One region of the Nonomuraea sp. NPDC004580 genome, then DNA from elsewhere that is predicted to be linked to it. Evidence: riboswitches for the same ligand, from Rfam matches in the RefSeq annotation. Region 1 holds a riboswitch; each other region holds the start of a gene.
What was found. Region 1 has a riboswitch for thiamine pyrophosphate ahead of ABZW11_RS39830 (FAD-dependent oxidoreductase). Riboswitches for the same ligand answer to the same signal wherever they lie in the genome.
Positions count from the first base shown of each region.

Region 1 (6,937 bases):
GCTCGGCGTCGTCGTCGACCTCGTTGACGTGCACCTGGAAGCCCTGCGAGCTGAGGAAGCCGGCCGCCTCGTCCTTCGGCATGCCGTTGACGTCGGGCATGGTGAGCCCGGCGCTGACGAAGATGTTGACCTTCGCGCTCTTCTTGATCTTCTCGCCCACCTGCGGCGAGGTGCGGATCACCTTGTCGCGCTCGACCTGCTGGTTGGGCTGGCGCTTGACGCTGCCGACGGTCAGGCCGGCCCTGGCGATGGCGGCGCGGGCGTCGTTGCCGTTCATGCCGGTGACGTTGGGCACCACGATGCGCTCGGGGCCGAGCGAGAGCGTCAGCGTGACCGTCGAGCCCTCGTCGAGCTCGGTGTCGGCCACCGGGTCGGTGCTCAGCACCAGGCCCTCGGCCATCTTCTCGTCGTACTGGCTCTCGCCCTTGCGCACCTTCAGCCCGGCGCCGACGAGGTCCTTCTCGGCCAGCGCCAGGTCCTTGCCGACCAGGTCGGGCACCTTCACCTGCTCGGGCAGCGAGAAGTACCACCCGGTCAGGCCCACCGCGACGACCATCACCACGGCCAGGACCGCCAGGAACCAGCTCGGCCGGAACCGGCGCTTCTCCGGCAGCTCGGCCCGCGGCTGGATCATCGTGTGGGCCGGCGCCGCCTGCGGCGCCGACGGGGCCGACGCGGCGAACGGGACGGGCCCCGACGCCGGCTGCGCGTGATAGGCCGCAGTGCCAGTGCCCGTGCCAGTGCCAGTGCCCGTGCCAGTGCCCGTGCCAGTGCCGGGCGGGTTGGTCATGCGCGGCAGCACGCGGTGGGTCTCCACCGCCGCCACCAGCATCGCGGTCGCGTCGGCGGGGCGGTCGTGCGGCTCGCGGGCGGTCGCGCTGGCCACCAGCGTGTCGATCAGCGGCGGCACGTCGGGATAGACCGAGGACGGCGCGGGCACGGTGTCGTGGACGTGGCGGTAGGCCACCGACATCGGGGTCTCGCCGTCGTAGGGCTGCTGACCGGTCACCAGCTCGAACAGCATGATGCCGGCGGCGTAGACGTCGCTGCGCACGTCGGCGGCGCCGGTCATCACCTGCTCGGGCGCCATGTAGCCGATCGTGCCGATCAGCACGCCGGTGCGGGTCTGGTTGGTCGCCTCGATCGCCCTGGCCAGGCCGAAGTCGACGACCTTGACCCGGCCGTCGTCGGTCATCAGGACGTTCTCGGGCTTGACGTCGCGGTGCACCATGCCGGCCTGGTGGGCCGCGCCCAGGGCGGCCAGCACCGGGATGAGGATCTCCAGCGCCTCACGGGCCGGCAGCCGGCCGCGCTCGCGCAGGATGTCGCGCAGGGTGCGGCCAGGGACGTATTCCATCGACAGGTAGACGACGTCGTGGTCGGTGCCCTGGTCGAAGACGTGCACCACGTTGGGGTGTGACAGGCTGGCGACCGACTTCGCCTCGCCGATGAACCTTCTGACGAACGCCGGGTCCTCGGCGAGCGAGCGGTGCATGACCTTCAGCGCGACGGTCCGGTCGAGCCGGACGTCCAGCGCGAGGTAGACGGTCGCCATACCGCCCCGGGCGATCCGGCCCTCGATGCGGTAACGCCCATCGAGGAGCCGCCCGACCAGGGGGTCCGCAGTCGTCGTGTCCACCCCGCTGAGTTTACGGGCGTTTTGCCACCGGCATGGCCCTAGCGCCCGAAACCGATGCGGAGACGTTCTCGTCCCGTGTGTGACGGCGATGCGGCAGTGACCCCGGCGTGTCGCCGGGGCGCACGGTGTCACGATGCCGCTCCCGCCGGCCGGGACCAGGGGCCGGGCCTCCGCCGCCCGGTTCGGGTCACGGCTGCGACGCCCGCTTCCCGGCAGAGGCCTCGCCGGCGTCCGTTCAGGAGGCCCGGCGGGCGGCTCAGGGGGTCATCGGTGAGGAGGCCTCGGCGTAGCGGCGGCGCGGAATGCGGCCCGCCTGGGCCGCCTGCCGCCCGGCCACCACCGCGCCCTTCATGGCCGCCGCCATCAGGTCGGGCCGCTGCGCCCGCGTCACGGCCGTGGCCAGCAGCACGGCGTCACAGCCCAGCTCCATCGCCAGCGCGGCGTCGCTCGCCGTACCGATGCCCGCGTCGAGGATCACCGGGACGGACGCGGCCTCCACGATGAGCTCGATGTTGTGCGGGTTGCGGATGCCGAGCCCCGAGCCGATCGGCGCGCCGAGCGGCATCACGGCCGCGCATCCGGCCTGCTCCAGCCGCCGGGCCAGCGCGGGGTCGTCGCCGATGTACGGCAGCACCACGAACCCGTCGGCCACCAGCCGCTCCGCCGCGTCGAACGTCTCGATCGGGTCGGGCAGCAGCGTGCGCTCGTCGGCGATCACTTCGAGCTTGACCCAGTTCGTGCCCAGGGCCTCCCTGGCCAGCCGGGCCGTCAGCACGGCGTCGCCCGCGGTGAAGCAGCCCGCCGTGTTGGGCAGCACCTTGATGCCGCGCCCACGCAGCACGTCGAGCACCGAACCACGGGCCGCGGGGTCGAGCCGCCGCATCGCCACCGTGGTCAGCTCGGTGCCGGACGCCGCCAGCGCCTGGTCCAGCACCTCCAGCGAAGGGGCGCCGCCGGTGCCCATGATGAGCCGGGAGGAGAACTTCTCGCCGGCGATGATCAGCTCATCCACCTTGCACCGCCGTCAGCACCTCCACGCGGTCACGGTCGCTGAGCGCCGTCGTCTCCCAGGCGCCGCGGGTGACCACCTCGTCGTTCACGGCCACGGCCACTCCGGTGGTGGCCGTCGTCAGCGTACGTACGGCCTGCGCCACGGTGGTGCCGTCGGCCAGCTCGTGCGCGGACCCGTTGATGGTAATAATCATGAAATTTCCCGAAATCTCCCCGGCGAGCACAGGGCCGCCAGCTCGCTCTCCTCGCCCATCAGGATGGCCGCCGTCAGCGGGGCCATCAGCACCCCGCCCCGGTGGTGTCCCGTCGCGTACGTCAGCCCCGGCGTCCTGCCGGGACCGATCACCGGCAGGTTGTCGGGCGTGCCGGGACGCAGCCCCGCCACCACGTCGGCGACCTCCAGCTCGGTGACGCCGGGCACCAGCTCCCTGGCGTCGCGCAGCAGCTCGTACAGGCCGCCCGCGGTCACCCTCGTGTCGTAGCCCAGCTCCTCCTGGGTGGCGCCGACCACCAGCTCGCCGTCGCCCCGGGGGACGAGGTAGACCGGCGAGCCGTGGACGGTGCCGCGTACGCAGCGGGTGAGCAGCGGCTGCGGCGAGCGCAGGCGCATGATCTGGCCCTTGACCGGCCGCACCGGCACCTCCGCCAGCTCACCGCTCCACGCCCCGGCCGCCAGCACCACCCGCTCGGCCGCCAGCACCTCGTCTCCGGCTCGTCCGTCCGTGGCGGCGAGGGGTGCGGAACCACGGCCTTCAGCGGGCCCGGCGGGCGGCTCGGCGGGCGGCTCGGCGGGCGGCTCGGCGAGGCGGACGCCGGTGACGGCGCCGTCCGTGCGGACCAGCTCGCTCACGCGGGCCCGCACGATGGGGACGCCGCGCCGCTCCAGGGCGGCCAGCAGCGCCGCCGTCACCCGGCGCGGGTTCACCCACGCGTCGCCCGGCGCCAGCAGCCCGCCGCGCACCGACGGGGCCAGCATCGGCTCAAGCCGCCGGCACTCGCGCCCGGTCAGCCGCTCGACCGGCAGATCCAGCTTCTCCATGAACGCGGCCAGCTCATCGAGCGCCGCCATGTCATCGGCTCCGAACGCCACGTCGAGCGTCCCCTCGGCCCGCAGATCCAGCCCGCTCACCCCTTCGGGTCCAGCGGGTGGAAGGGCGGCGTCCTCGGCCAGGGCGGCGGCGAAGGCGGGCCAGCGGCGCAGGGCCGCGACGCCCAGCCGCAGCAGCGGCGCCTCGGTGTAGGTGACCTCGCTGACCGGCGCCAGCATCCCGGCGGCCGCGTGGGAGGCCCCGGAGGCGGGTGCCGGGTCGACGACGGTGACCGGCCGCCCCTCGCGCGCCAGCCGCCAGGCCACGGACAGCCCGACGACCCCGCCGCCCACGATCACATCCATGATCCGCTCCCTTCGCCGGCATGATCCGGATCAGGTGTCTTGCGGTCGAAGGCCCGCTGCAGCCTTCCTCTCAGCCCGGTCACGGCCGGACTCCCGCGCGTCTTTCCGTCCACAGCCTACGGCCTCGGTGCCGGGTCCACGCACCGCCCCCGTTATGGTCATGACCGTGGAGCATGTCGTGGTGGTGGGAGCGGGCCTGTCGGGAGTGCGCACGGTGGAGGCCCTGCGCGGGCGCGGCTATGCCGGTCGCCTGACGCTGCTGGGCCAGGAGCGCCATCGCCCCTACGACCGCCCGCCGCTGTCGAAGGCGGTGCTCAAGGGCGATGCCGACACCAGCTTCATCGACACCGACCTCGAGCGGCTCCAGGCCGACTTCCGTCCAGGGGTCGCGGCGAAGTCGCTGCGCGCGGGCGTCGTGGAGACCACCGAGGGCGAGCTCGACTACGACGGCCTGGTCATCGCGACCGGCGCCGACCCGATCAGGCTGCCGGGCGACGGCCCTCAGCACGTCCTGCGCACCCTCGACGACGCCCATGAGCTGCGCGTGATGCTCGTCCCAGGGGCGCGGGTCACGGTCATCGGCGCGGGCTGGATCGGCGCCGAGGTGGCGACGGCCGCCCGCCGCGCCGGCTGCACGGTGACGGTCATCGAGGCCGCGCGGGCCCCGCTCGCCAGCGCGGTGGGCACCGAGCTCGGCGCTCGCACGATCCCCTGGTACGACGGCATCGACCTGCGCCTCGGCACCATGGTCGAGTCGGTCGACGAGGGCGGAGTCCGGCTGGTGGGCGGCGAGTTCGTCGAATCCCACGTCGTCGTCACCGGCATCGGCGTGCGCCCGGCCGTCGAGTGGCTGGCCGACGCCGACATCGACCTGCACAACGGCGTCGTCACCGACGAGCACCTGCGCACCTCGCTGCCCGGGGTGGTCGCCGTGGGCGACTGCGCCGCCTGGTGGTCGCGCCGCTGGGGCGCCCGCCTCAGGGTCGAGCACTGGGACACCGCGATCAACGCCCCCGAGGTCGCCGCCGCGACGCTGATGGGGGAGGAGGCGGTCTACGACCCGGTGCCGTACTTCTGGTCGGAGCAGTTCGGCCACATGCTCCAATACGCCGGCCACCACGCGTCGGGCGAGCGGATCGTGCACCGGGGCGAGCCCGAGGGCAAGTGGTCGGCCGTCTGGCTCACGGCGGACGATACGCTTGCCGCGGTGCTGGCCGTGGACCGGCCGCGCGATCTCGTCCAGGGCCGGCGCATCATCGAGGCGGGTCACCGGCTGGACACGGAACGCCTGGTAGATCCACAAGTGCCCCTACGAGATTGTGTTGTTTGAGCAAGGACGGCATGTGGTAGTTGTGGTTTCGTGACGCTTTCTGTTGCACAGATCGACCGGGAGACCGACCAGCTCGTCGACGAGTGGCTCACCCTCCCCGAAGTGGCCTCACGCCTCGATCTCCCGATCGGGCGGGCCAAGCAACTCCTGAAGGACCACAAGCTGCTCGGCGTGCGCCGCGGCAGCGGCGGGCCACAGGTGCCCGCGGTGTTCCTCGACGGAAAGGACGTGATGAAGGGCCTGCCAGGCACGCTCACCGTGCTCCAGGACGCCGGCTACGACGACGTCGAGGCGCTGCGCTGGCTCTTCACCCCCGACGAGTCACTGCCAGGCTCGCCCATCGAGGCGATCAGGGCGGGCCGTCACACAGAGGTCAAGCGGCGTGCCCAAGCCCTCGCTTTCTGAGGCCCGCCTCTATCTCTGCACAGACGGCCGCCGCGACCGCGGCGATCTGGCGGAGTTCCTCGACGCGGTGCTGGCCGGCGGTGTGGACATCATCCAGCTGCGGGAGAAGGGCCTGGAGGCACGCGAAGAACTCGCGCTCCTCGAAGTCTTCCGCGACGCCTGTGACCGGCACGGAAAACTGCTCGCTGTCAACGACCGGGCGGACATCGCCTACGCCTCCCGGCCCGACGTGCTCCACCTGGGGCAGGACGACCTTCCCGTGACTGTCGCGCGAGAGATACTCGGCGACGACGTCGTCATCGGACGGTCCACCCACTCCGCGGCCGAGGCGTCCGCCGCGGCCGTGGAGGAGGGCGTCGACTACTTCTGCTGCGGCCCGATCTGGCCGACGCCGACCAAGCCGGGCCGCCCGGCGCCGGGGCCGCCACTGCTGCGGCACGCGGCGGCGCTCGGCACCTCGCGGCCGTGGTTCGGCATCGGCGGCATCGACCTGGGCAACCTGGACGAGGTGATGGCGTACGGCGTGAGCCGCGTGGTGGTCGTCCGCGCGATCACCGACGCCGGCGACCCGGGTGCGGCCGCCGCCGAGTTCGCCAAGCGGCTGGCCGCGGGGCCGGCCCGCTGAGCCTGCGAGGCGCCCGCGCTTCCCCGCGCGGGCGCCTCCTTACCCGCGGGCTTGGCGGGGTCAGGTTTTGCGGGACGTCGCCGCGATCGCCAGCTCGGTCAGCGCCTCGCGCGCCTCAGGGGTGACCGGCGCCGCGTCGAGCGTGGCCAGCGCCTGGCCGAGATAACCGGAGATGAGGTCCTCGCACTCCTGCAGCGCCCCGGTGTCCTCGATGATGCCGCGCAGCTCCGCCACACCCTGCTCGTCCAGCCCTGGGTCGCCGAGCAGCCGGCGTACGGTGGCCGCGGCGGCGGGGGAGGCGGCGGCGAGGGTGCGGGCCACGAGCATCGTGCGCTTGCCCTCCCGCAGGTCGTCACCGGCCGGCTTGCCCGTCCGCGCCGGGTCGCCGAAGACTCCCAGGATGTCGTCGCGCAGCTGGAAGGCGATGCCGACGCGCTGGCCGTAGCCGGTGCACAGCTCGTCCATCCACGGCGCCTCCTTCCGGGCGGCGAGCACCAGGCCGAGCCGCAGCGGCTGCTCCACCGAGTATCTGCC
Region 1 covers NZ_JBEXLH010000069.1:28,711-35,647, forward strand. Annotated here, with positions in the region: gene pknB (Stk1 family PASTA domain-containing Ser/Thr kinase) at 1-1,639, opposite strand, end outside; gene ABZW11_RS39820 (thiazole synthase) at 1,896-2,603, opposite strand; gene thiS (sulfur carrier protein ThiS) at 2,644-2,844, opposite strand; gene ABZW11_RS39830 (FAD-dependent oxidoreductase) at 2,841-4,043, opposite strand; TPP riboswitch at 4,034-4,150, opposite strand; gene ABZW11_RS39835 (FAD-dependent oxidoreductase) at 4,204-5,373, shown strand; gene ABZW11_RS39840 (Rv2175c family DNA-binding protein) at 5,404-5,778, shown strand; gene thiE (thiamine phosphate synthase) at 5,756-6,403, shown strand; gene ABZW11_RS39850 (polyprenyl synthetase family protein) at 6,464-6,937, opposite strand, start outside.

Region 2 (6,937 bases), on a different contig from region 1:
TGCATGAAATTCCATCGCCGTCCCCGTGGTGGCCGGTCAGCGTGGGCGGCACCGCCGGTGATCGCGTTCCGGCAGGTCATCGACGGGTGCCGCAGGTCCGACAGGTTGTACGCCGGCACCTCGCGACGGGTTCAACCCATGCCGAGCAGGTCTGGCGGGCTTGACCTTGACGCGACGTCAACGTGTCCCATGAGCGGGGAAACCGCCGGAGAAAGGAAGCACATGGTCAGAGCGGTGCTGCGGATCGTGGGGTTCGAGGTCAAGGGCCTGGCCGCCATCGCGGCGTGGATCGTGCGGCGGCGGCACGGGGTGCCGGACGGGGAGACGGCGCTCGCGTACGGCAAGGAGCAGGCGTTCATGCTGGGCCTGATGGGCTTCGCGATGGCGGTCGAGACCGTGGTCGTGGACCTGCTGCTGGCCGCGCTGGGCGTGCCCGCCTGGCTGCGGTACGGGGTGCTGATCGCCGACCTGTACGGCCTGCTGTACGTCCTCATGCTGGCCGCCGGCTGCGCCACCAGGCCACACGTGGTCACCGCCGATGAGCTGCGGGTCAGGTACAGCGTCTATCTCGATCTGCGGGTGCCCCGTGACCTGGTGGCGGGCGTACGGACCGGGCGGGCGTACCACCAGGGCGGCATGATCACGGTCGAGGGCGGGCGGCTGACCGTGGCGGTCTCCTCGCAGACGAACGTGACGGTCGAGCTGGCCGAGCCGGTCACCGTGGTCCGCCCGCTGGGCCGCCGCGCCGAGGTGACCTCGATCAGGTTCTTCGCCCAGGACCCCGAGGCGGCGGTGGCGGCGCTCAAACCCGGCATCACCACTCGTACAAACAGCTAGGCGAACCACCTTCGCGGCGTTACCGTCCATTCAGCACCATCTCGGGATCTTCCACCCTCGACCTCGGATGGAGGCGCCGCCTTGCTCTTATCTAGGCGTACGTCCTGGAAAACGAGATCACCCCTCATCGCGGCGATCGCAGCACTGTCCCTCATCACGGTGATGCCGGCCGGGCCGGCGCGGGCCGCCGCGCCGCCGGACATCTCCCTCACCAACGTCAAGGCCCACCTGTCGCAGCTCCAGTCCATCGCCACCGCCAACGGCGGCAACCGGGCGCACGGCAGGCCCGGCTACCTCGCCTCGGCCAACTACGTCAGGTCGCAGCTCGACGCGGCCGGCTACACCACCACCCTGCAGTCGTTCACCTACAACGGCGCGACCGGCTACAACGTCATCGCCGACTGGCCGGGCGGCGACCCGAACGACGTGCTCATGGTGGGCGCGCACCTCGACAGCGTCACCGCGGGGCCCGGCATCAACGACAACGGCTCGGGCAGCGCGGCCGTCCTGGAGACCGCGCTCGAAGTCTCCCGCCAGGCGCTGCAGCCGGCCAAGCACCTGCGCTTCGCCTGGTGGGGCGCGGAGGAGCTGGGGCTGCGCGGGTCGCGGTTCTACGTGAACAACCTGCCGGCCGCGGAACGCGCGCGGATCAAGGGGTACCTGAACTTCGACATGGTCGGCTCCTCCAACGCCGGATATTTCGTGTACGACGGCGACAACTCGGACGGGACGGGCGCCGGGCCGGGCCCCGCCGGGTCCGCTGCCCTGGAGCGCACCCTCCAGGACTACTTCACCTCCATCGGCGTGCAGACCCGCGGCACCGACTTCGACGGCCGCTCCGACTACGGGCCGTTCATCGCGGCGGGCATCCCGGCCGGTGGCACGTTCACCGGGGCCGAGGGCATCAAGTCCAGCGCGCAGGCCGCGCTGTGGGGCGGCACCGCGGGGCAGGCGTTCGACGTCTGCTACCACCGCTCCTGCGACACCACGGCCAACATCAACGACACCGCGCTGAACAGGAACGCCGACGCCATCGCCCACGCCGTGTGGACCCTCGCCACTGCCGTACCGCCGGTCGTGGTCTGGCAGGACACGTTCGAGACGGCCACGGGCTGGACGGCGGACCCGGACGGCACCGACACGGCCGGCACCGGGCTCTGGGAGCGCGGCGACCCGCAGGACACCACCTCAAGCGGCGCCAAGCAGCTCGGCACCACGGTCAGCGGCACGAACGACCTGGTGACCGGCCGCCTGGCCGGCCCGTCGGCGGGCGACCACGACATCGACGGCGGCGTCACCTCGATCCAGTCACCGCCGATCACGCTCCCCTCGGCAGGCCCCCTGAACCTGTCCTTCTCGTACTACTTGGCGCACGGCTCGAACGCCTCCAGCGCCGACTACCTGCGCGTCCGCGTCGTCGGCAGCACCACGACGACCGTGCTCAACCAGCCCGGCGCCGCCACCAACCGCAACGGCGCCTGGACCACCGCCACGGCGAGCCTGAACGCCTACACGGGCCAGACCGTTCGCATCCTCCTCGACGCCGCCGACGCCTCAGGCGCCTCCCTGGTCGAGGCCGGCGTGGACGACGTCACCATCACCCGCTGACCGCAGCCGGGGCGAGAGCGCCCTCGCCCCGGCGAAGCGGGCTACGGGGCAGTGCGTGGCGGGATGCCGCGCAGGTCGAAGGCGAAGCGGGCCGTCGAGTCCGCGATGGCGTCGGCGTTCACGTCGAACACCGTCGCGTTGACGTTCGCGAGGGTGTCGCACGCCTGGTGGTAGCACGGGTCGTACGGCGCGCCCGCCGTGCCGCCGAACATCGCCGCCTCCTCCGGCGTCTTGGTTCCCTCCGCGCCGGTGAAGATGCCGCCGGCCCGCCACTCGCCGAGGTCGAGCGGGGTCGAGTCGGTACGTCCAGGCTGGCCCTCGTTGAAGACGATGACCGCGGACGCGCCCGCGAAGCCCGCGTTGCGTACCTTCTGGGCGAACGGGCTGGTGCCGCGCTGGATGAGCGCGATGTTCCCCGCCACGAACCCGGCGAAGTCCGCCTCCTCGCAACCGCTGGTCGAGCTGGGCGCAGGGGTCGGTGGCAGGGTCAGGTCCACGCCCTGCACCTGCGCGGTGACGTCACCGGGCGGCGAGGGCTGGAAGGTGTGGAAGTCCTCCCCCGGCACGTACGACTTCGCGTCGGGCGAGACGCGGTCGAGCACCGCGGGGCCGTTCGCCGCCCCCGGACGGTAACCCGCCAACCGATCATCGTTAAGACCCATAAATCCGGACTTATCCGCCGCCAGCCGTGCCGCCCACAGCCCCCGCCACCGGCCGCGGGTGACGGCCCGGCTCCGCGGGCGGCAGTCCGGCGCCGCAGGCGGTTATCCGATGCGGGGGCCGGGCGGCTATCTGGCGCGGCGGCGCAGACGGCTATTCGGCGCGGCGGGCGCGGGCGCGGCGCTTGCCCTCGTGCATCGCCTGCGCGCGCGCCACCGGGATCGTGTGCCCCTCCTCGACGAGGTCGGCGGGCAGCGACTGCGGCTCCGGCATGTGCTCGGCCCACGGGTCGCCCTCACCCAGCCGCTCGACAGCGGTGCGGATGGTGAACTCGCCAGGCCGGACGCCGTCGAGCTCGTCCCACGCCACGGGGAACGAGACGGGCACGCCGGGCCGGATCCGCGGGCTGTAGGCGGCCGCCACCGTCGCGCCGCCCGCCCGCGTGGAGTCGAGGAACACCTTGCCCTCGCGGTCCTCCCTGATGAACGCGGTGGTGGCGAGCGCCGGGTCCAGCCGCTCGGCGCGGGCGGCCAGCGCCCGGGTGGCGGCGGCCAGGTCGTCCATCGCGGTGCCGGGCACGACGGGCACGAACACGTGCACCCCCTTGGCCCCGCTGGTCTTGACGGCCCCGGCCAGCCCGCAGTCGGCCAGCGCCTGCCTGACGAGGTGCGCGCCCCGGACGGCCGGCGCGAAGGAGTCGTGCTCGGGCGGGTCGAGGTCGAGCACCATGTGCGTGGGGTGCTCACCGGCGTAGAGCGCCGGGTGGTATTCGACGGCCCGCTGGTTGGCGAACCAGAGCAGCGTCCTGCGGTCGTCGCACAGCGCGTACGTGATCCGCCGCCGGGAGGAATCCGCCCACACGGACACCGAACGCACCCAGTCGGGAGCGTATTTGGGCAGGTTCTTCTGCATGAACGGCTCCTGCCCGGGGCGTACCCGGATGACCGAGAGCGGCCGGTCGCGCAGCACGGGCACCATCCGGCCCGCGACCGCGTCGAGGTAGTCGACCAGGTCCCGCTTCGTGGCGTCGGCGCCGTCGAAGAGGGGCTGGTCGAGGTTGGTCAGGGAGACCCCGTCGCGCGTCTCGTCAGCGGCCACCCGCCCTACGATGCCCACACTCGAACGTGTGGTCAACAACCCGGCCTGTTAGAGTGAGCCGTTGACGCGGGGTGCCCGGAAAGCCGGGCTGAGATTACACCCGTCGAACCTGATCTAGTTCGCACTAGCGAAGGGACGTCATGGCAGCGAACGCCGTTCCCAAGGTCCTGACCATCGCGGGCACCGATCCGAGTGGCGGGGCCGGCATCCAGGGCGACCTCAAGACCTTCTCGGCGCTCGGCGCGTACGGCATGACGGTCGTCACCGCGCTGGTCGCGCAGACCACGACGGGCGTGACCGGCATCCACGAGGTGCCCGCCGCGTTCGTGGCCCAGCAGCTCGACACCCTGCTCACCGACGTGCCCGCCGACGCCGTGAAGATCGGCATGCTGGGCGACGCCGACCTGATCAAGGCGGTGGCGGCGGCGCTCGACACATACCGGCCGCCTCATGTCGTGCTCGACCCCGTCATGGTCGCCAAGAGCGGCGACCGGCTGCTGCCCGCCGACGCGGTGAGCGAGCTGCGCCGCACGCTGCTGCCGCGCGCCGACCTCATCACTCCCAACCTGCCCGAGGCGGCCGACCTGCTCGGCGAGCCGCAGGTGAGCGGGCTGCCCGAGATGCACGCGCAGGCGGCCAGGCTGCGCGCGCTCGGCGCCCGGCAGGTGCTGCTCAAGGGCGGCCACCTCGACGGCGACACCTGCGTCGACGTGCTGGCCACCCCCGAGGGCACGATCGAGCTGGCCGCGCCGCGGGTGCCGACGCACAACACCCATGGCACGGGCTGCACGCTGTCCTCGGCGATCGCGGCGCTGCGGCCCCGTCACGACGACTGGCCCAGTGCGGTGCGCGCCGCGAAGGACTACCTGACGCAGGCGCTGCGCGCCGCCGACTCGCTGGGCGTCGGCCACGGCCACGGCCCCGTCCACCACTTCCACAACGCCTGGTAACCGGCCCCCCTCTCGCGAAAGAGACGCGATGTTCTGCGATGACATCTGGCAGCGCACGTCCGAGCTGATGCGCGCCATCCACGAGCACCCCTTCGTCACGGCACTCGGCGACGGCTCGCTCGACCGTGAGACGTTCGCCTTCTACATGGTGCAGGACGCCCGCTACCTGGAGGCGTTCTCGAAGGCGCTGGCCGCCGCGTCCGTCCGCGCCGACGACTCCGACGAGGCGGCGTTCTGGGCCATGAGCGCGCACACCGCGCTGGTCGCCGAGCGCGAGCTGCACTCCGGCTACATCGAGGAGCTGGGCGCGGCCGTCAAGGGCATCGCGACCTCGCCGACGTGCCTGGCGTACTCGTCGTTCCTGCAGGCCACGGCCCTGTCGGCGCCCTACCCCGTGATCGCGGCGGCGGTGCTGCCGTGCTTCTGGATCTACCAGGACGTCGGCACCGCGCTGCTCGCCAAGGCCGGCGACGACCCCGCGCACCCGTACGCGAAGTGGATCTCCACCTACTCCGACCCGGAGTTCGCCGCGTCCGTCGAGCGGGCCAAGGCCATCACCGACCGGCTCGCCGCCGCCTCCCTTCCGGACACCCGCGAGGCGATGGCGCAGGCGTACGGGCGGGCGGCGGCGTACGAGTGGATGTTCTGGGACAGCGCGTGGCGGCGCGAGGGCTGGCCCACGGCCGCCTGGCTCGCTCCCTGACGGCCTGCCTCACGGTCACGGCGACTTCGCCATCAGCTCCTTCTCCTCGCGGGTGGCGATGAGCCCCGACGGCGCCACGATCGTGGACTCCTGGAACGGCGTCTCCGTGTCGGGCAGCGGTTCGCGCAGCCGGATCGCCTTGATCCAGATGCGGGCGGCGTCGAGGAGGACCACGATGATCAGCACGGCGAAGAGCGCGGCCAGCACGCCGTCCACGGTCGAGTTGACCACGATCTGCCGCATCGCGTCCTCCGTCCTGGCGGGCGCGAGCAGCTGCCCCTGGTCGAGCGCGGCCTGGTAGCGGTCGCGCTGGGCGAAGAAGCCGAGCGTGGGGTCGGGCGAGAACACCTTCTGCCAGCTCGCGGTGAGCGTGACGGCGGCGTCCCAGGCCAGCGGGACGCCCGTCACCCATGCCCACTTGAGCCGGCCGCTCTTGATCAGCAGTGTGGTGGCCACGGTGAGGGCGACGGCGGCGAGGAGCTGGTTCGCGATGCCGAACAGCGGAAAGAGCTGGTTGATGCCGCCGAGCGGGTCGTTGACCCCCTGGTAGAGGAAGTAGCCCCAGGCCGCCACCACGACGGCGCTGGTCGCGACGAGCCCGGGCCACCAGCTCACCCGGGAGATCGGCTTCCACAGGTTGCCGATCGTGTCCTGCAGCATGAACCGGCCCACCCGCGTGCCCGCGTCCACGGTGGTGAGGATGAACAGCGCCTCGAACATGATCGCGAAGTGGTACCAGAACGCCTGGAGCCCCGCGCCGCCGAGGAAGCCGGAGAAGATCTGCGAGATGCCCACGGCCAGGGTGGGCGCGCCGCCCGTCCGCGCGATCAGCGTCTCCTCCTGCACGGCCGCCGCCGCGGCCTGCAACTGCTCGGGGGTGATGACGAAGCCCATGTTCGTGACGGCCTCGGCGGCGCTCTGCACGGTCGCGCCGACGACGCCGGCCGGTGAGTTCATCGCGAAGTAGAGGCCGGGGCTCAGCACGCAGGCCGCGGTGATCGCCATGACCGCCACGAACGACTCCATGAGCATGGAGCCGTAGCCGATCATCCTGACCTGCGTCTCCTTCTGGATCATCTTC
Region 2 covers NZ_JBEXLH010000012.1:107,694-114,630, reverse strand. Annotated here, with positions in the region: gene ABZW11_RS15705 (hypothetical protein) at 1-15, opposite strand, end outside; gene ABZW11_RS15700 (hypothetical protein) at 223-837, shown strand; gene ABZW11_RS15695 (M28 family peptidase) at 1,000-2,445, shown strand; gene ABZW11_RS15690 (PA domain-containing protein) at 2,487-3,086, opposite strand; gene ABZW11_RS15685 (ATP-dependent DNA ligase) at 3,259-4,203, opposite strand; TPP riboswitch at 4,261-4,356, shown strand; gene thiD (bifunctional hydroxymethylpyrimidine kinase/phosphomethylpyrimidine kinase) at 4,344-5,153, shown strand; gene ABZW11_RS15675 (TenA family protein) at 5,182-5,856, shown strand; gene ABZW11_RS15670 (carbon starvation CstA family protein) at 5,872-6,937, opposite strand, start outside.
Region 2: another riboswitch for thiamine pyrophosphate. It lies ahead of thiD (bifunctional hydroxymethylpyrimidine kinase/phosphomethylpyrimidine kinase); the one in region 1 lies ahead of ABZW11_RS39830 (FAD-dependent oxidoreductase).

Region 3 (6,937 bases), on a different contig from region 1:
GGATGGGCCAGGGCCCTGCGCAGCGCCTCGGCGCCGTCGCCGACGCACTCCACCTCGTGCCCGTCGCGCTCCAGATAGCGCGCCACGACCTCGGACACCGTGGGATCGTCATCCACCACCAGGATGCGCGTGTTCACGCCTTCACGGTACGGCCCGCCGCCCGGAACCGGCCGGTACGTCATGGCTTCGTAAGGGTCGCGGATCATGCCCCGAGGACGTACGGTGGGCGCATGGGTAAAGTCGTGATGCTCGTTCTGGGGACCTTGCTGGGTCTCTTCGTGCTCTTCACCTTCATCCTGCCGATGCTGGTGGGTCTGATCAAGCTTGCCTTGATCATCGGTGTGATCGCCCTGGTCGTGTTCGTCGCGGTCACCGTCGTCGGTAAGACGTCCCGCTCCAGCTGATGCAGCTGCTGTTCGACCCGTGGCTGGTGGGGATCACCATGATGGCGATCCTGCTGCTGGTCACGTGGGCGGCCGCGCTGCTGCCCGTCCTTCTCGGGGAGCCCATGGGCTTCCCGCTGTCCTACGCGCGCCGCACGGCCTTCCAGCGGCTGCGCGACCCTGACGCGGCCGGGCGGCCGCGCCCCCGCGCTCCTTAAGCGCGCCCCGCTTTTCCTGACGCGGGGCTTCCTTGCGAGCCCTCGTCGAAGCGGGGCTCCCTCGGCCATGACGAGCGAGCCCGTCGTCATCATGCCTTCCAGCAGGGAACAGGGCTCATGATCGATTCTCTCGTCACGTTCGTCCTTCACGTCTCCGGCGGCAGTGCCGCCCTCGGCATCGTGCTGTTCACCCTCGCCGTACGCCTTCTGCTGCTGCCGCTGAACGTCCGCCAGGCCCGTACGGCGAAGATCCGCGAAAGGCTCGCCCCCAAGCTCCGCGAGCTGCGTGAGCGCCACGGCCGCAACCCGGAGCGCCTGAGCAAGGAGCTGAACGCCCTCTACGCCAAGGAGGGCACGTCACCCTTCGCCGGGATCATGCCGATGCTGGCTCAGCTGCCGTTCCTGTGGCTGATGTACCGAGTGGCCACCCATCCGACCGCGCTCGCGGGGCACACGTTGTTCGGGGCGCCGCTGGGGGAGCAGGCGGCCGGCGTGGTCGCCCATTTCGGTCTGGTCAGCGCCCCGGTTTTGGTCTTTGTACTGGTCATCGCCCTGGTCACAGCGGTGGCCTGGCTTTCGGCCCGGCAGATCAAGCTCGCCGAGGAGCAGCCGGAGGCGATGAAGCGGATCATGCGGCTGCTGCCGTACGGCTCGGCGCTGGCCGTACTCGTGCTGCCGCTGGCCGCCGGCCTCTATCTGCTCGTCTCGACGGCGTGGGCCGTGAGCGAGCGCGCCGTGCTGGCTAGCCGACCTCTCTGAGGGCCGCGACCTGCCCGTTCACACTTTTGCTAGGCGCGGGCAGAATCGCCCACACGGTCGTCGTGTCGCCGTCGTGCCGCACCCCCCAGCTCTCGGCGACATATTCCACGATGCCGAGCCCCCGGCCCCCGAGCGAGGACAGCGTCGGCCGGCCCGCACGGGGCTCGGTCGCGGCGCCCCCGTCGCTGACCGCCACCTCGATGTGATCGTCACTGCGCAGCCACGCCACCCGCACCATGCCCGACGGCAGCGGATGAGCGTGCCGCAGCGCGTTGCTCAGAAGCTCGCTCACGACGAGCACGGCATCGTCGATGGCCGCGGTGAAGACCCCACTGTCCTGCAGATCAGTGCTCAGACGCTGGCGGGCGACGGCGACGCTGGACGGCGCGTACGGCAGCAGCACCACGCTTGACACACCCACCTCCCCGTTCCCTGTGCCCCCCGCGGGAACACTCCCCGGTACGACCGAAATGCCCCGTTACTCGATCCCAGAAACCGCATCTCGATCACAGCTTGTACACATTGGAAGATAGATCAGCGCAACCGTGACCACCTCGTTACCGCATCGGTGTGTCGGATCCGATAGTGGAAGAGCCCCTCAGCACGAGCCGCATTCTGGTGCCTCCTCCTGGTCGCGAATGAGCGCTGACATCTCCTCCCTGTGCCCTGGCGAGACTGCGGACGATGTAGAGACCGAGCCCCACTCCACCAAACCGTCTCCGGTCGCCGCTGTCCACCTGGACGAAGCGTTCAAAAATCCGCTCACGGTCAGGCGGGGCGATTCCGACGCCCTCGTCGTCCACGACGACGACCACGTTGTCGTCCTCCGGCCAGGCCGCCACGCTGATCAGTCCGCCCTTGGGCGAGTACTTGAACGCGTTCTCCAGCAGCTGCCCGAGCAGGATGTCGGTGGCCAGCGCGTCGCCCAGCACGTACGGCAGCCCCTCGGGCACGTCCACCTCGACCCGGTGCCGGTCCGACAGCTCGGGCAGCCCCAGCGTGGCCGCCACGATGCGCTCCCCCAGGTCGAACTCCTCGATGCGCACCTTGAGCTCGTCCGCGCCGGCCCGCGCGCCCAGCAGCAGGTGGTCCATGAGCACGCCCAGCGACTTCGCACGCTCGGCGATCGTGTGCACGGCCGAGCGGCGCGCGGGGTCGCTCATGTCGTCCCAGCGCGAGTCGAGCGTGCTGGCGAAGCCCCGCACGATGGTGATCGGCGTGCGCAGCTCGTGGCTGGTCGTGGCGAGGAACAGGTCCTTGGCCTCCTCCAGCTCCTTGGCGGCGGTCACGTCGCGGAAGTCGACGACCACCTCGCCGGTCTCCTCGATCTGCGCGCTCACCACGTCGAGCCAGCGCCCGTTGTCGAGCTGGAAGGTGCCCTTCTCGCCCGCCTTGGGCAGCGGGAACGGCGGCGGGCCGCCGATCACGGACTCAGCGGGCAGCGCGGTCAGCTCGGCGGCGGCCGGGTTCCAGCGCACCACGAGGCCGTCCTGGTCGAGCACGGCGATGCCGTCGGCGCTGGCGTCGAACACGGCCCGCTCATGGGCCCGCTGCCGCACCGCCTCCTGGTAGGCGACCGCGTTGCCGACCGCGATGCCGGCATGCCCGGCCAGCAGCTCAAGCAGCTCCAGCTCCAGGTGCCCCGGGTTGCGGCGGGCGAACAAGGCATAGAGAGCGCCGTACGGCCGCCCGCCCACCGCGGCGAGTCCCAGCGCGATCGTGTGCAGGCCCTTGAGCTTGGCCCACACCAGGTCGTCGAGCCCGTGGGACTCCAGCATCACGGTCTTGCCGGTGCGTAAAAGCTTGTCCACCAGGCTCGTCCGCAGGTCGGTGGTGGTGCCCCTGATCGCCTCCGGCAGCTCGTACGTGCTGACCAGCCGCAGCCGCTCGCCCTCGATGAGCACGAACCCGCCCGCGTCCGCCCCGGTCAGCTCGGTCAGGCTGGCCGAGATGCGGTCGAGCACGGCCGACAGCTCAAGGTCGGAGTTGATGTCCCCCACGACGTCGGTGAGGCGGGCGACCAGCCGGGCGCGGCGCGCCATGCGGTGCTCGGCCATCTCGTCGGCCCTGGCCGGGTGGTAGGCGCACACGTAACCGGCGACGGCGCTGCCGAGGCGCAGGGCGCTGATGTCCACCCGCAGGTCGAGCACCCGGCCGTCGGCGTGGAGGCGCTTGGTGCGCAGCGACACGGGCTCTCCCGTACGTACGCGCTCCAGCACCGCGTTGTGCTCGGCGCCCAGCTCGTCCGGCACGATCGGCGCCCGGCGGCCGAGCAGCTCGTCGGCGCTCCAGCCGAACATGCGCTCGGCGGCGGCGTTCCACACCAGCACGCTCTGGTCGCGATCGAGCGCCACGATGGCATTGGGCGAGCTGGCGAGCGCCGCACGAGCGATCTCATCGTCACTACCGGCCCATTCGTCCCCCACTACTCCATAGTGCACGTGGCGCGGTGGGTGCGTCGGGCGATCCGTCCGATACGCTGCGGTCACGGTGATTCCCGGCAGGTGGGAGGGTGAGGGGTATGTCGAGCAACGATCTCGATGCCCTGCTGCGGGTGACCTCCAGCACCTATCGGGGTGAGACACCACCCGACATCGCGTTCGGCACCTACGACGGCGCGGTGGGCAGGATGGTGCTGGCGGTGACCGGCAAAGGCATCGCGGCGTGCAGCTTCGAGGCGGAAAATGACGTGTTCGAGCTGATCACGCGGAACGTGGGGCGGTTCATCGGGCCCGACGCGCGGCGGCTCGACCCGGTGCGCAGAGAGCTCGACGCCTACTTCTCGGGGCGGCTGCGGACGTTCGCCACGCCGGTCGACCTGACGCTGGCGACGCCGTTCGCCCGTACGGTGCTGCAGAAGACCATGGCGGTCCCCTACGGCACCACCACGACGCTGGAGGAGATCGGCCAGAGCATCGGCAGGCCGCGCGCGCTGCGCGCGATCGGCAACGCGTTGGCCTCCAACCCCGTCTGCGTGATCGTGCCCTGCCACCGGGTGCTGCGCGAGGACGGCGGGCTCGGCGACTACGCCGGCGGCGCCGCCGCCAAGCAGCACCTGCTCAACGTCGAGCAGCGCGCGACCGCTGGATGAGCCCGATGAGCAGCGTGACCAGCGCCGCCACCAAGGCGCCGCCGAGCGCGCCGTTCATCCACGGCTGACGCACGAACCCGAGCGCCTCGCGCACGCCCGTCCAGAGCGCGTCCCACTGCGGGAAGGTCGGCGTCGAGGTGGTCAGCCAGTACGCGGCGAAGCCCAGCGCCCAGGGCACCAGCATCGGCCAGCGCGACGGGGCGTCCTCGGCGGTGTTCCAGCCCTCGCCGCGGCGCAGCACGAAGTAGTCGACCGCGAGCACCCCGAACATCGGCACGAACACGGCGCCGATCACGCCGAGGAACACGCCGTAGGAGTTGACGTCCGCGAAAAGGGCGATCACGACCGTCACCACGCCGATGGCGGTCGAGAGGATCCGGCGGTCCACCCGCGGCATGAGGTTCTGCAGCGACATCGTGGTGGAGTAGACGTTGGCGAAGGACTGGTCGGTCTCGCGCAGCACCAGGATGCCGAAGAACAGCGCGCCCAGCGGCACCGCCACGAACGGCGTGAACACCGACGTCGCGTCGGCCAGCACGCCGTCCGCGCCCGCCAGGGCCACCGCGTAGACGCCGAGCCCCAGGCAGGCCACCTGGGCCAGTGTGTAGCCGCCGACCACGCCGGTGAACGCGGCGCGTCCCGAGCGCGAGTGGCGGGCGAAGTCGGCCGCCATCGGCACCCACGACACCGACAGCGCGATCACGTAGTCGACGGCGGCGGGGAAGGCCGTCCAGCTCCCGCCCTCGGGCGAGGGGGCATCGCGCAGGAAGAACACCGCGAACCAGATCATCGCCACGATGACGCCGACGGTGACGTAGCGGCGCAGCAGCCGGATCGAGCCGAGCGGCCAGACGGTCAGGGCCGTCGTCAGCACGCCCGCGACGAGCACCCACACCTGGTACGGCACCGACGGGAAGATGGCGCCGGCCCCCTTGGCGATCACCCACAGCTCGAAGGCGCCCCAGCCGATCATCTGGATGATGTTCAGCACCGTCGGGACGTAGGAGATCCTGGCCCCGAACAGCCCGCGCAGCAGCACCATGGCCGGCTTGCCGGTGCGGGTGCCTGGAATGGCCGACAGGCCCACCATGGCGGTGCCGATCAGGCTGCCCACCACGGTGGCGACCAGCGCCGCCGCCAGGGTGAGCGGCGCGTTGCCCAGCGGGTCGAGCAGCAGCAGCGCCCCGGAGAAGCCGAGGAGGCTGACCCCGAGGTTGGCCCAGAGCGCGCCCTGATCGAGCACGCCAAGGGTCTTGGGCGCCTCGCCTTCGAGGGTCAGCGGAACTTCTTCGACGCCGTGCGACATCGCACACTCCCTACGCCGGCATTACCCGGACAGGTTCAGGCGGTCGGCAGCGGATGCATAGCTGCCCTCTCAGCCCGGCGACCCCGAGCTCCCGCGACGATCTATAGTTTGCGCCCTTATTTTGCCTTAGAGAGAGTCAAATCACCATAGTGGGCGACTTACGCCACAAAAGGCTCCTGGCCCGTCTCGCTGACCATCGGCTTCCGCGCGGCCTCCCACGACTGCATGCCGCCGCCGACGTTGACCGCCTCGCGTCCGAGCTGGTTGAGCCACGCCGCGACCTGCAGCGACCGGCCGCCCACCCGGCACACGACGTAGACCGTGCGGTCGCCGGGGACCTCCTCCACCCGGCCCTGGATCTGCGTCATGGGGATGTGGACGGCCTGCGGCGCGTGGCCCGCCAGCCATTCGTCCTGCTCGCGGACGTCGAGCAGGTAAGCGTCTGCGGGCACGGCACTGGCCTCGATCTCAGGAACGGTCATGACTCCATCATGGCGTGCCCGAGGCCGTGCACCGGACACGCCCAAGGGCGCATGTCCTACTTGAGCAGGCGGGACAGGCGCCGGTCGGCCAGCGGCTTGCCGCCGGTCTGGCAGGTCGGGCAGTACTGCAGCGAGGAGTCGGCGAACGAGACCTCCCTGATCGTGTCGCCGCACACGTCGCACGGCTGCCCCGCACGGTTGTGCACCCGCAGCCCCGACTTCTTCTCCGCCTTGAGGTCCTTGGCCGCGAGCCCGTGCGCCCGCTCGACCGCGTCGCGCAGCGTGGTCACGATGGCCTCGTGCAGGTCGGCGATCTGCGCGTCGGTCAGCGTCGCGGCGACTTTGAACGGCGACATCTTGGCGGCGTGCAGCACCTCGTCGGAGTAGGCGTTGCCGATGCCGGCGATCACCTTCTGGTCGCGCAGCAGGCCCTTGATCTGGGTGCGCTTGCCGCCGACGATGCGCTTGAGCGCCTCGACGGTGAACGACTCGGCCATGGGGTCGGGGCCGAGGGCGGCGATGCCGGGCACCTCGTCCGGACTTTTCGTGACATAGACGGCGAGGCGCTTCTGCGTCCCCGCCTCCGTCAGCTCGAACCCGGGCGCCAGGCCCTCGTCGTCGGGCGCCAGCCGCACGCGTACGGCAAGCGGCCCCTTCCCCGGCCGCACCGGCTTGGCCCCCGACAGGTCGTCGCGCCA
Region 3 covers NZ_JBEXLH010000010.1:72,809-79,745, reverse strand. Annotated here, with positions in the region: gene ABZW11_RS13660 (response regulator transcription factor) at 1-137, opposite strand, end outside; gene ABZW11_RS13655 (hypothetical protein) at 231-404, shown strand; gene ABZW11_RS13650 (DUF6412 domain-containing protein) at 404-601, shown strand; gene ABZW11_RS13645 (membrane protein insertase YidC) at 719-1,360, shown strand; gene ABZW11_RS13640 (ATP-binding protein) at 1,344-1,775, opposite strand; gene ABZW11_RS13635 (ATP-binding protein) at 1,918-3,786, opposite strand; gene ABZW11_RS13630 (methylated-DNA--[protein]-cysteine S-methyltransferase) at 3,882-4,451, shown strand; gene ABZW11_RS13625 (cytosine permease) at 4,420-5,757, opposite strand; TPP riboswitch at 5,747-5,862, opposite strand; gene ABZW11_RS13620 (rhodanese-like domain-containing protein) at 5,916-6,239, opposite strand; gene ABZW11_RS13615 (DNA-formamidopyrimidine glycosylase family protein) at 6,296-6,937, opposite strand, start outside.
Region 3: another riboswitch for thiamine pyrophosphate. It lies ahead of ABZW11_RS13625 (cytosine permease); the one in region 1 lies ahead of ABZW11_RS39830 (FAD-dependent oxidoreductase).

Region 4 (6,937 bases), on a different contig from region 1:
CGGGCGACGGTTACGGCTTCGGCGTGAGCGCCACCGCGACCGGCCTGCTCCTGCTGCCCAGCCTCATCACCTCGGCCGCGAGCGGCCCGATCGCCGGGTTCGCGGTGCGGCGGTACGGCTCGCGTCCCGTGGCGGTGGCCGGGATCGCCGTCACGGCGGCCACGCTGCTCCTCCTCGCCGCCGCGCACGCCGAGCTCTGGCAGCTCGTCGTCGGCAAGGCGGTGATCGCCCTGGCCGCGGGCGTCTGCGTCACGGCCCTGCTCACCGGTACGACCGGCGCCGTCGCCCAGGCGGACACCGGGATCGCCACCGGCCTCGTCCTGGTGGCCAGGGTCGTCGGGGCGGCGGTCGGCATCCAGGCGAGTGCCGGGCTGCTCACCGCCGGCACCGACCCGGTGTCCGGCGTGCCGGGGGAGTCGGGCTTCGTGCTCGGGTTCGTCCTCGCGGGCGTCGTGACCGCCACGTCCCTCCTTGTCCACACGTTCAAGCGAAAGGAAGTCCAGGCATGACATCGAAGCGTGAGGTACTGATCTCCGGCGGCGGCATCGCGGGCCCGGCGCTCGCGTACTGGCTCGGCCGCTACGGCTTCGCCGTCACCCTCGTCGAGAAGGCCGCCGGGCTGCGCGGCGGCGGTTACCCGATCGACGTGCGCGGCACCGCCCTTGAGGTGGTGCGCCGCATGGGGATCCTGCCGCGGCTGCGCGCGGCGCACGTGGACATGCACAAGTTCACGTTCCTCGACGCCGCGGGCGACGAGGTGGCGGTGATCGATCCGCGGCTCATCGACGGCAGCGTGGCGGGCCAGGACCTGGAGGTACGCCGCGGCGACCTCGCCGAGGCACTCCACGCGGCCGTCGGCGACGACGTGGAGTTCGTGTTCGGCGACTCCATCGCGACCATGACCGAGACCGGGCAGGGCGTGGACGTCACGTTCGCGAGCGGCAGGCGGCGGACGTACGAGGTGGTGATCGGCGCGGACGGGCTGCACTCGCGCACCAGGGAGTCCGTGTTCGGCCCCGAGGATCGCTTCCACCGCTACCTCGGCCACTGCTTCGCCGGGTTCACCATGCCGAACATCCTCGGGCTCGCTCACGAGGGGGTGCTGTGGAGCACGCCGGGCCGGGCCGCCGTCCTCTACGCGGCGGACGACGGCGACGAGGTGCACGGGTTCCTGACCTTCGCGCGTACGGACCCGCCGTCCGGCGCCTTCCGCGACCCCGCCGCGCAGCGTGACCTGGTGGCCGCGACCTTCGCGGACGCCGGCTGGCGGGTGCCCGACCTGGTGGCGGCCATGCGGGAGGCGGACGACCTGTTCTTCGACGCGGTCAGCCAGATCCGCATGCCGGCCTGGTCGGTCGGGCGGGTGGCGCTGGTGGGCGACGCGGCGTACGCGCCGTCGTTCCTGACCGGGCAGGGCACCAGCCTCGCGCTGGTCGGAGCGTACATGCTGGCCCGTTCGCTGGCCGTGCACCCGGGGCACGAGGAGGCGTTCGCCGCCTACGAGCGGGACACCCGCGCGTTCGTCACCCTCAACCAGGCGCACGTGGACGGCGGCGGCAGCGTGATGTTCCCCGCGACGCAGGAGGCGATGGACCGGCGCGACGCGATGCTGCGCGACCTCACCGCCGACCCCGTCCCGATGGAGCGACCGGCCCACTCGGCGCTCACCCTGCCCGACGTCGCGGGGGAACCGGCGGACGGCGGCGGCCGTTGGTCCTTCCATACGGTGCCCGCAGGCGAAAGGTCATGAGGACGTGCGCAGTTCGGTGTTCGGCAATCTCGGCTCCCAGCAGCTGCCTCCGGGGTTCGCCCTGGAGAACGGCAAGATGCTGCGCGTCCAGCTCCCCGACGACGTGCTGGCCAAGCAGGGGTCGATGGTCGCCTTCCAGGGGGAGATGGACTTCGACTACGAGGGCGGCGGGCTCGGGAAGCTGTTCAAGAAGGCCGTCACGGGCGAGGGCGCCGCGCTGATGCGCGTGCGCGGCCAGGGCCTGCTCTACCTGGCCGACAACGCCGACGACATCCACCTGTTCTACCTGGAGAACGAGGGCATCACGGTCAACGGCCGCAACCTGCTGGCCTTCCAGCCGCAGCTGTCCTGGGACATCAAGCGGGTCCAGGGCGCGGGCATGGCGGCCGGCGGGCTGTTCAACACGACGATCACCGGCACGGGGTGGGTGGCGGTGACCACCCACGGCACGCCGGTGCTGCTCGACGCGGCGCGCATGCCGACGTTCGCGGACGGGCAGTCGGCCGTGTGCTGGAGCACCTCCCTGCAGGTCGGGGTCAACCGGACGATGAAGGTGGGCGCGCTGATCGGCCGGGGGAGCGGTGAGGCGATGCAGCTCGCGTTCAGGGGTCAGGGGTTCGTGCTGGTGCAGGCCAGCGAGGGGGCCCCGGTGATCAAGGCCCAGTCCTAGATCGTGCAGGTGGGCGTCGGGGCGGTGCCGGCCCCGGTGGACGAGCCGAGGAAGCCGAACGTGGTAGACGCACCCGGCGCCAGCGAGCCGTTCCATGCCGCGTTCCGCACGGTCACCGACGAGCCGTTCGCGCTCAGCGTGCCGCCCCAGAGCTGGGTGACGCGCTGACCGTCGGCGTACGTCCAGCTCACCGTCCAGCCGCTCATCGGCGCGGTGCCGGTGTTGGTGACGGTCACCTCGCCCTGGAAGCCGCCCTGCCACTGCCCCGTCGTCTTGTACGCGGCCGCGCAGTCACCGGCCGGTACGGTGGGCGTGACGGTGGGGGTCGGGGTGCCCGCGAGTGCCTCGACCAGGGCCGGGTACCACGTGTCGGACATCTTCTGGTCACCGGCGGCGTTCGGGTGCACCCCGTCGTAGGTGTCGGTGGCGGTGCTGAAGCCCGTCCACTGGTCGACCACGGTGATCGGCGACTGGTCGGTGGAGGTCGCGGCGGCCCAGGCGGGGATGGCGTTGTTGAGGGCCACGGTGCGCCGGCCGCAGTCGGGGCAGGGGGCCGGGTTCATCGGGATGATCTCAGCGACCAGGATCCGCATGTTCGGGTTGCTCGCCCGCATCTGGTTCACCAGCGTGGTGAACGCGCCGAGGATCGTCGCAGGCGCGATGTTGCTCCACACGTCGTTGGTGCCCAGATGCATGAGCACGACGTCGGGCCGGGTGGCCGAGAGCCAGCCGGGCAGCATGTTCTGGTTCGCGATGTTGGTGGCGAGATAGCCGCCGTGGCCCTCGTTGTCGCCGTCGTGCGCCACCCCGCAGCCCTGCGGCGGCAGCGTGCCGACGAAGTCGATGTTCGTGTGGCCGGTGCTCTGCAGCCGGTTCCACAACAGGGCCCGCCAGCAGCCGGGGGAGCCGGTGATCGAGTCGCCGAGCGGCATGATGCGTACGGCCGCGGCCTCGGCCGGCGTCGTCGCGAACAGCACGGCCGCGATCACGGTCACCATTCCCGCCAGCACGGCGCCGATTGCGCGCATCGTCCGATCTCCCGTCGTCAGTCTGCGCAGATCGTAAGGAGCGGCAAGCGGAACGGGGAAGCTGAAGATCAGGCCCGCGGGCGTGACCTGCGGGGACGCATGTAACTTTCAGGCGGCGGCGCGCACCACCGCCAGCGGGCAGGGCGCGTGGTGCAGCATGGCGTGGCTGATGGATCCGATGAGCATGCCGGCGAGCTGCCCGTGCCCGCGCGAGCCCACCACCAGCAGCTCGGCCCCTGCCGCCGCCTCCTTCAGTACGTCCACGGGATGCCCGTGCACGATCTCGGCGACCGCCTCGACGCGGGGATGCCGGGCGCGGTACGGCGACAGCGCCTCGTGCAGCGCCCGCAGGTGGCCCTGCTCGCCCGCGGGGTCGGCCGGGCCGAAGCCGCCCGGCTGGGGCCAGGCCCACGCCTGGACCACCCGCAGCCGCGCCCCGCGCAGCTCGGCCTCGGCGAAGGCGAACTCCAGGGCCCGCTCGGCGCACGCGGACAGGTCGGTGCCCGCCACCACCTCGCCGGGCGTGGCGGGGCGGTCGCGGACGAGGACGACGTTCGTCTCGGCGTGCGCGACGACCCCGTACGCGACCGAGCCGACCAGCAGCCCGCGCACGCCGCCGATGCCGCTGCTGCCGACGACCAGCAGCTCGGCTGCGGCGGCGGCCTTGACCAGGGCCGCGCGGGGATCGCCGGGGAGCAGGACGGTCTCCATGCGCACCTGGGGCCGCTCGCGCAGCGCACGGTCCTTGGCGGAGGTGAGCACGGTCCGCGCACCCTCACGCATCCACCGCGCCACCTCGGCGTAATGGACGGGCTGGTCCTCCTCGCACACCCACCTGGGCACGACGTGCGCGACGGTCAGCGGCACCTGGCGCAGCACGGCCTCGGTGGCGGCCCAGCCGGCCGCCTCCAGGCCGGCACGGGAGCCGTCCACACCTACAATGATCAACTCGGCTCCTCAGGACGCGGTGTAGCACTCCACCTCGGCGCGGCGGAACGACAGTCCCTTGGCCTCGGAGTCGCGGACGCACGCGCGCTCCGCCTTGCTGAGCTTGAGCGTGCCGCAGACGGTCACGCCGGAGTAGGTACGGCAGTCGAGCGACGGATCGGTACGGCCGACGCGATAGAGCTCTCTGACGTTCGCGCGGCACTTGGCCTTACCGGTATCGGAGTAGCGGCACTGGGCCAGCAGGGTGTCGAACTGCTCCTGGCTGACCTCGTGCTGTTGCATGCCGTCCCCGGCGGCGGCGGTGGCGCCGGATGCGGCCATCACGACGAGTAGTCCTGCGACAGCGGCGATTCTCATCATGTTTCCCCTGATGGGGTCCGTACCGCTGAGAAGACCGGCCAAACCTCTTCGCCCTGGTTTGGGAGCGCGCCCCGCGTGGGTACGATCACCGCCGTCCAACGCGGGAGCCCGGTGGAGACCGGGCTGAGAGGACGGCTGCCAGCCGCCGACCGCCAGAACCTGCTCCGGGTAATGCCGGCGAAGGGAGTTTGCGCGATGACCGACGCGCGCTTTTCCAAGATCTACAGCGGCGAGCTGCGGGTGCCGATGCGGCGGGTGAACCTGTCGAACGGCACGGCGGTGACGCTGTACGACACCTCGGGCCCGTACACCGACCCCTCCTACGAGCCCGACCTGCGGCGGGGCCTGCCGCGCCGCCGGGCCGAGTGGATCGAGGAGCGGCGGGCCGCCGGGCGCCCGGTCACCCAGGTCGGCTGCGCGCGGCGCGGGCTGGTGACCAAGGAGATGGAGTTCATCGCGGTCCGCGAGGGCGTCACGCCGGAGTTCGTACGGGACGAGGTCGCGGCCGGCCGGGCCATCATCCCCGCGAACGTCAACCACCCCGAGACCGAGCCCATGATCATCGGCCGCAACTTCCTCGTGAAGATCAACGCCAACATCGGCAACTCCGCGGTCACCTCCTCCATCGAGGAGGAGGTGGAGAAGATGACCTGGGCCACCCGCTGGGGCGCCGACACGATCATGGACCTGTCCACCGGCGACGACATCCACGAGACCCGCGAGTGGATCCTGCGCAACTCCCCGGTCCCGGTCGGCACCGTGCCGATCTACCAGGCGCTGGAGAAGGTCAAGGGCCGGCCGGAGGAGCTGTCGTGGGAGGTCTTCCGCGACACCCTGATCGAGCAGTGCGAGCAGGGCGTGGACTACGTGACCGTGCACGCGGGCGTGCGGCTCGCGCACGTGCCGCTCACCGTCCGCCGCAAGACCGGCATCGTCTCGCGCGGCGGCTCGATCATGGCCGCCTGGTGCCTGGCGCACCACCGCGAGAGCTTCCTGTACGAGAACTTCGCCGAGATGTGCGAGATCCTGGCCCGCTACGACGTGTCGTTCTCGCTCGGCGACGGCCTGCGGCCCGGCTCGATCGCCGACGCCAACGACGAGGCCCAGTTCGCCGAGCTGCGCACGCTGGGCGAGCTGACCGTGATCGCGCGCGAGCACGACGTGCAGGTCATGATCGAGGGTCCTGGCCACGTGCCCATGCACAAGATCAAGGAGAACGTCGACCTGCAGCGCGAGCTGTGCGACGACGCTCCCTTCTACACTCTCGGCCCGCTCGTCACCGACGTCGCGCCCGGCTACGACCACATCACCTCGGGCATCGGGGCCGCCATGATCGGCTGGTTCGGCACCGCCATGCTCTGCTACGTCACCCCCAAGGAGCACCTCGGCCTGCCGGACAAGGACGACGTGAAGACCGGCGTGATCACGTACAAGATCGCCGCGCACGCCGCCGACCTGGCCAAGGGGCACCCGAAGGCGCAGGAGTGGGACGACGCGCTGTCCGACGCGCGCTTCGAGTTCCGCTGGGAGGACCAGTTCGACCTCTCGCTCGACCCCGACACGGCCCGCGCCTTCCACGACGAGACACTGCCCGCCGCGCCCGCCAAGACCGCGCACTTCTGCTCGATGTGCGGCCCCAAGTTCTGCTCGATGCGGATCAGCCACGACATCAGGCAGGCCGGTTTCGAGGAGAAGTCCGCCGAGTTCCGGCGCCTCGGCGGCACGATCTACGTGGAGTGACGGGCCGCTAGCCCGGCAGGGTTTCGCCGCCGATCGGGGCCAGCACCTCGCCCGTGTAGTACGAGGACAGCCGGTCGGAGGCGAAGAACACGTACGAGGGGGCGATCTCGTCCGGATGGGCGGGTCGCCCCATCGGCACCTGCTGGCCGAACTTCTCCACCTTCTCCTCCGGCATCGTGGCCGGGATGAGCGGCGTCCACACCGGGCCAGGCGCCACCGCGTTGACCCGGATGCCCCGCTCGACCAGGTTCTGGGCCATGGAGTAGGTGAAGGCGTTGATCGCGCCCTTCGTGGCGGCGTAGTCGATGAGCGACTTGTTGCCGCGCAGCCCGTTGATCGACGAGGTGTTGATGATGGCCGCGCCCTCGCGCAGGTGCGGGAGCGCGGCCTTCATGATGCGGAAGTAGCTGTGGATGTTGACGGCGAAGGTGTGCTCCCACT
Region 4 covers NZ_JBEXLH010000001.1:529,938-536,874, forward strand. Annotated here, with positions in the region: gene ABZW11_RS02320 (MFS transporter) at 1-509, shown strand, start outside; gene ABZW11_RS02325 (FAD-dependent monooxygenase) at 506-1,750, shown strand; gene ABZW11_RS02330 (AIM24 family protein) at 1,755-2,420, shown strand; gene ABZW11_RS02335 (cellulose binding domain-containing protein) at 2,417-3,448, opposite strand; gene ABZW11_RS02340 (universal stress protein) at 3,557-4,396, opposite strand; gene ABZW11_RS02345 (hypothetical protein) at 4,406-4,756, opposite strand; TPP riboswitch at 4,847-4,959, shown strand; gene thiC (phosphomethylpyrimidine synthase ThiC) at 4,952-6,496, shown strand; gene ABZW11_RS02355 (SDR family oxidoreductase) at 6,504-6,937, opposite strand, start outside.
Region 4: another riboswitch for thiamine pyrophosphate. It lies ahead of thiC (phosphomethylpyrimidine synthase ThiC); the one in region 1 lies ahead of ABZW11_RS39830 (FAD-dependent oxidoreductase).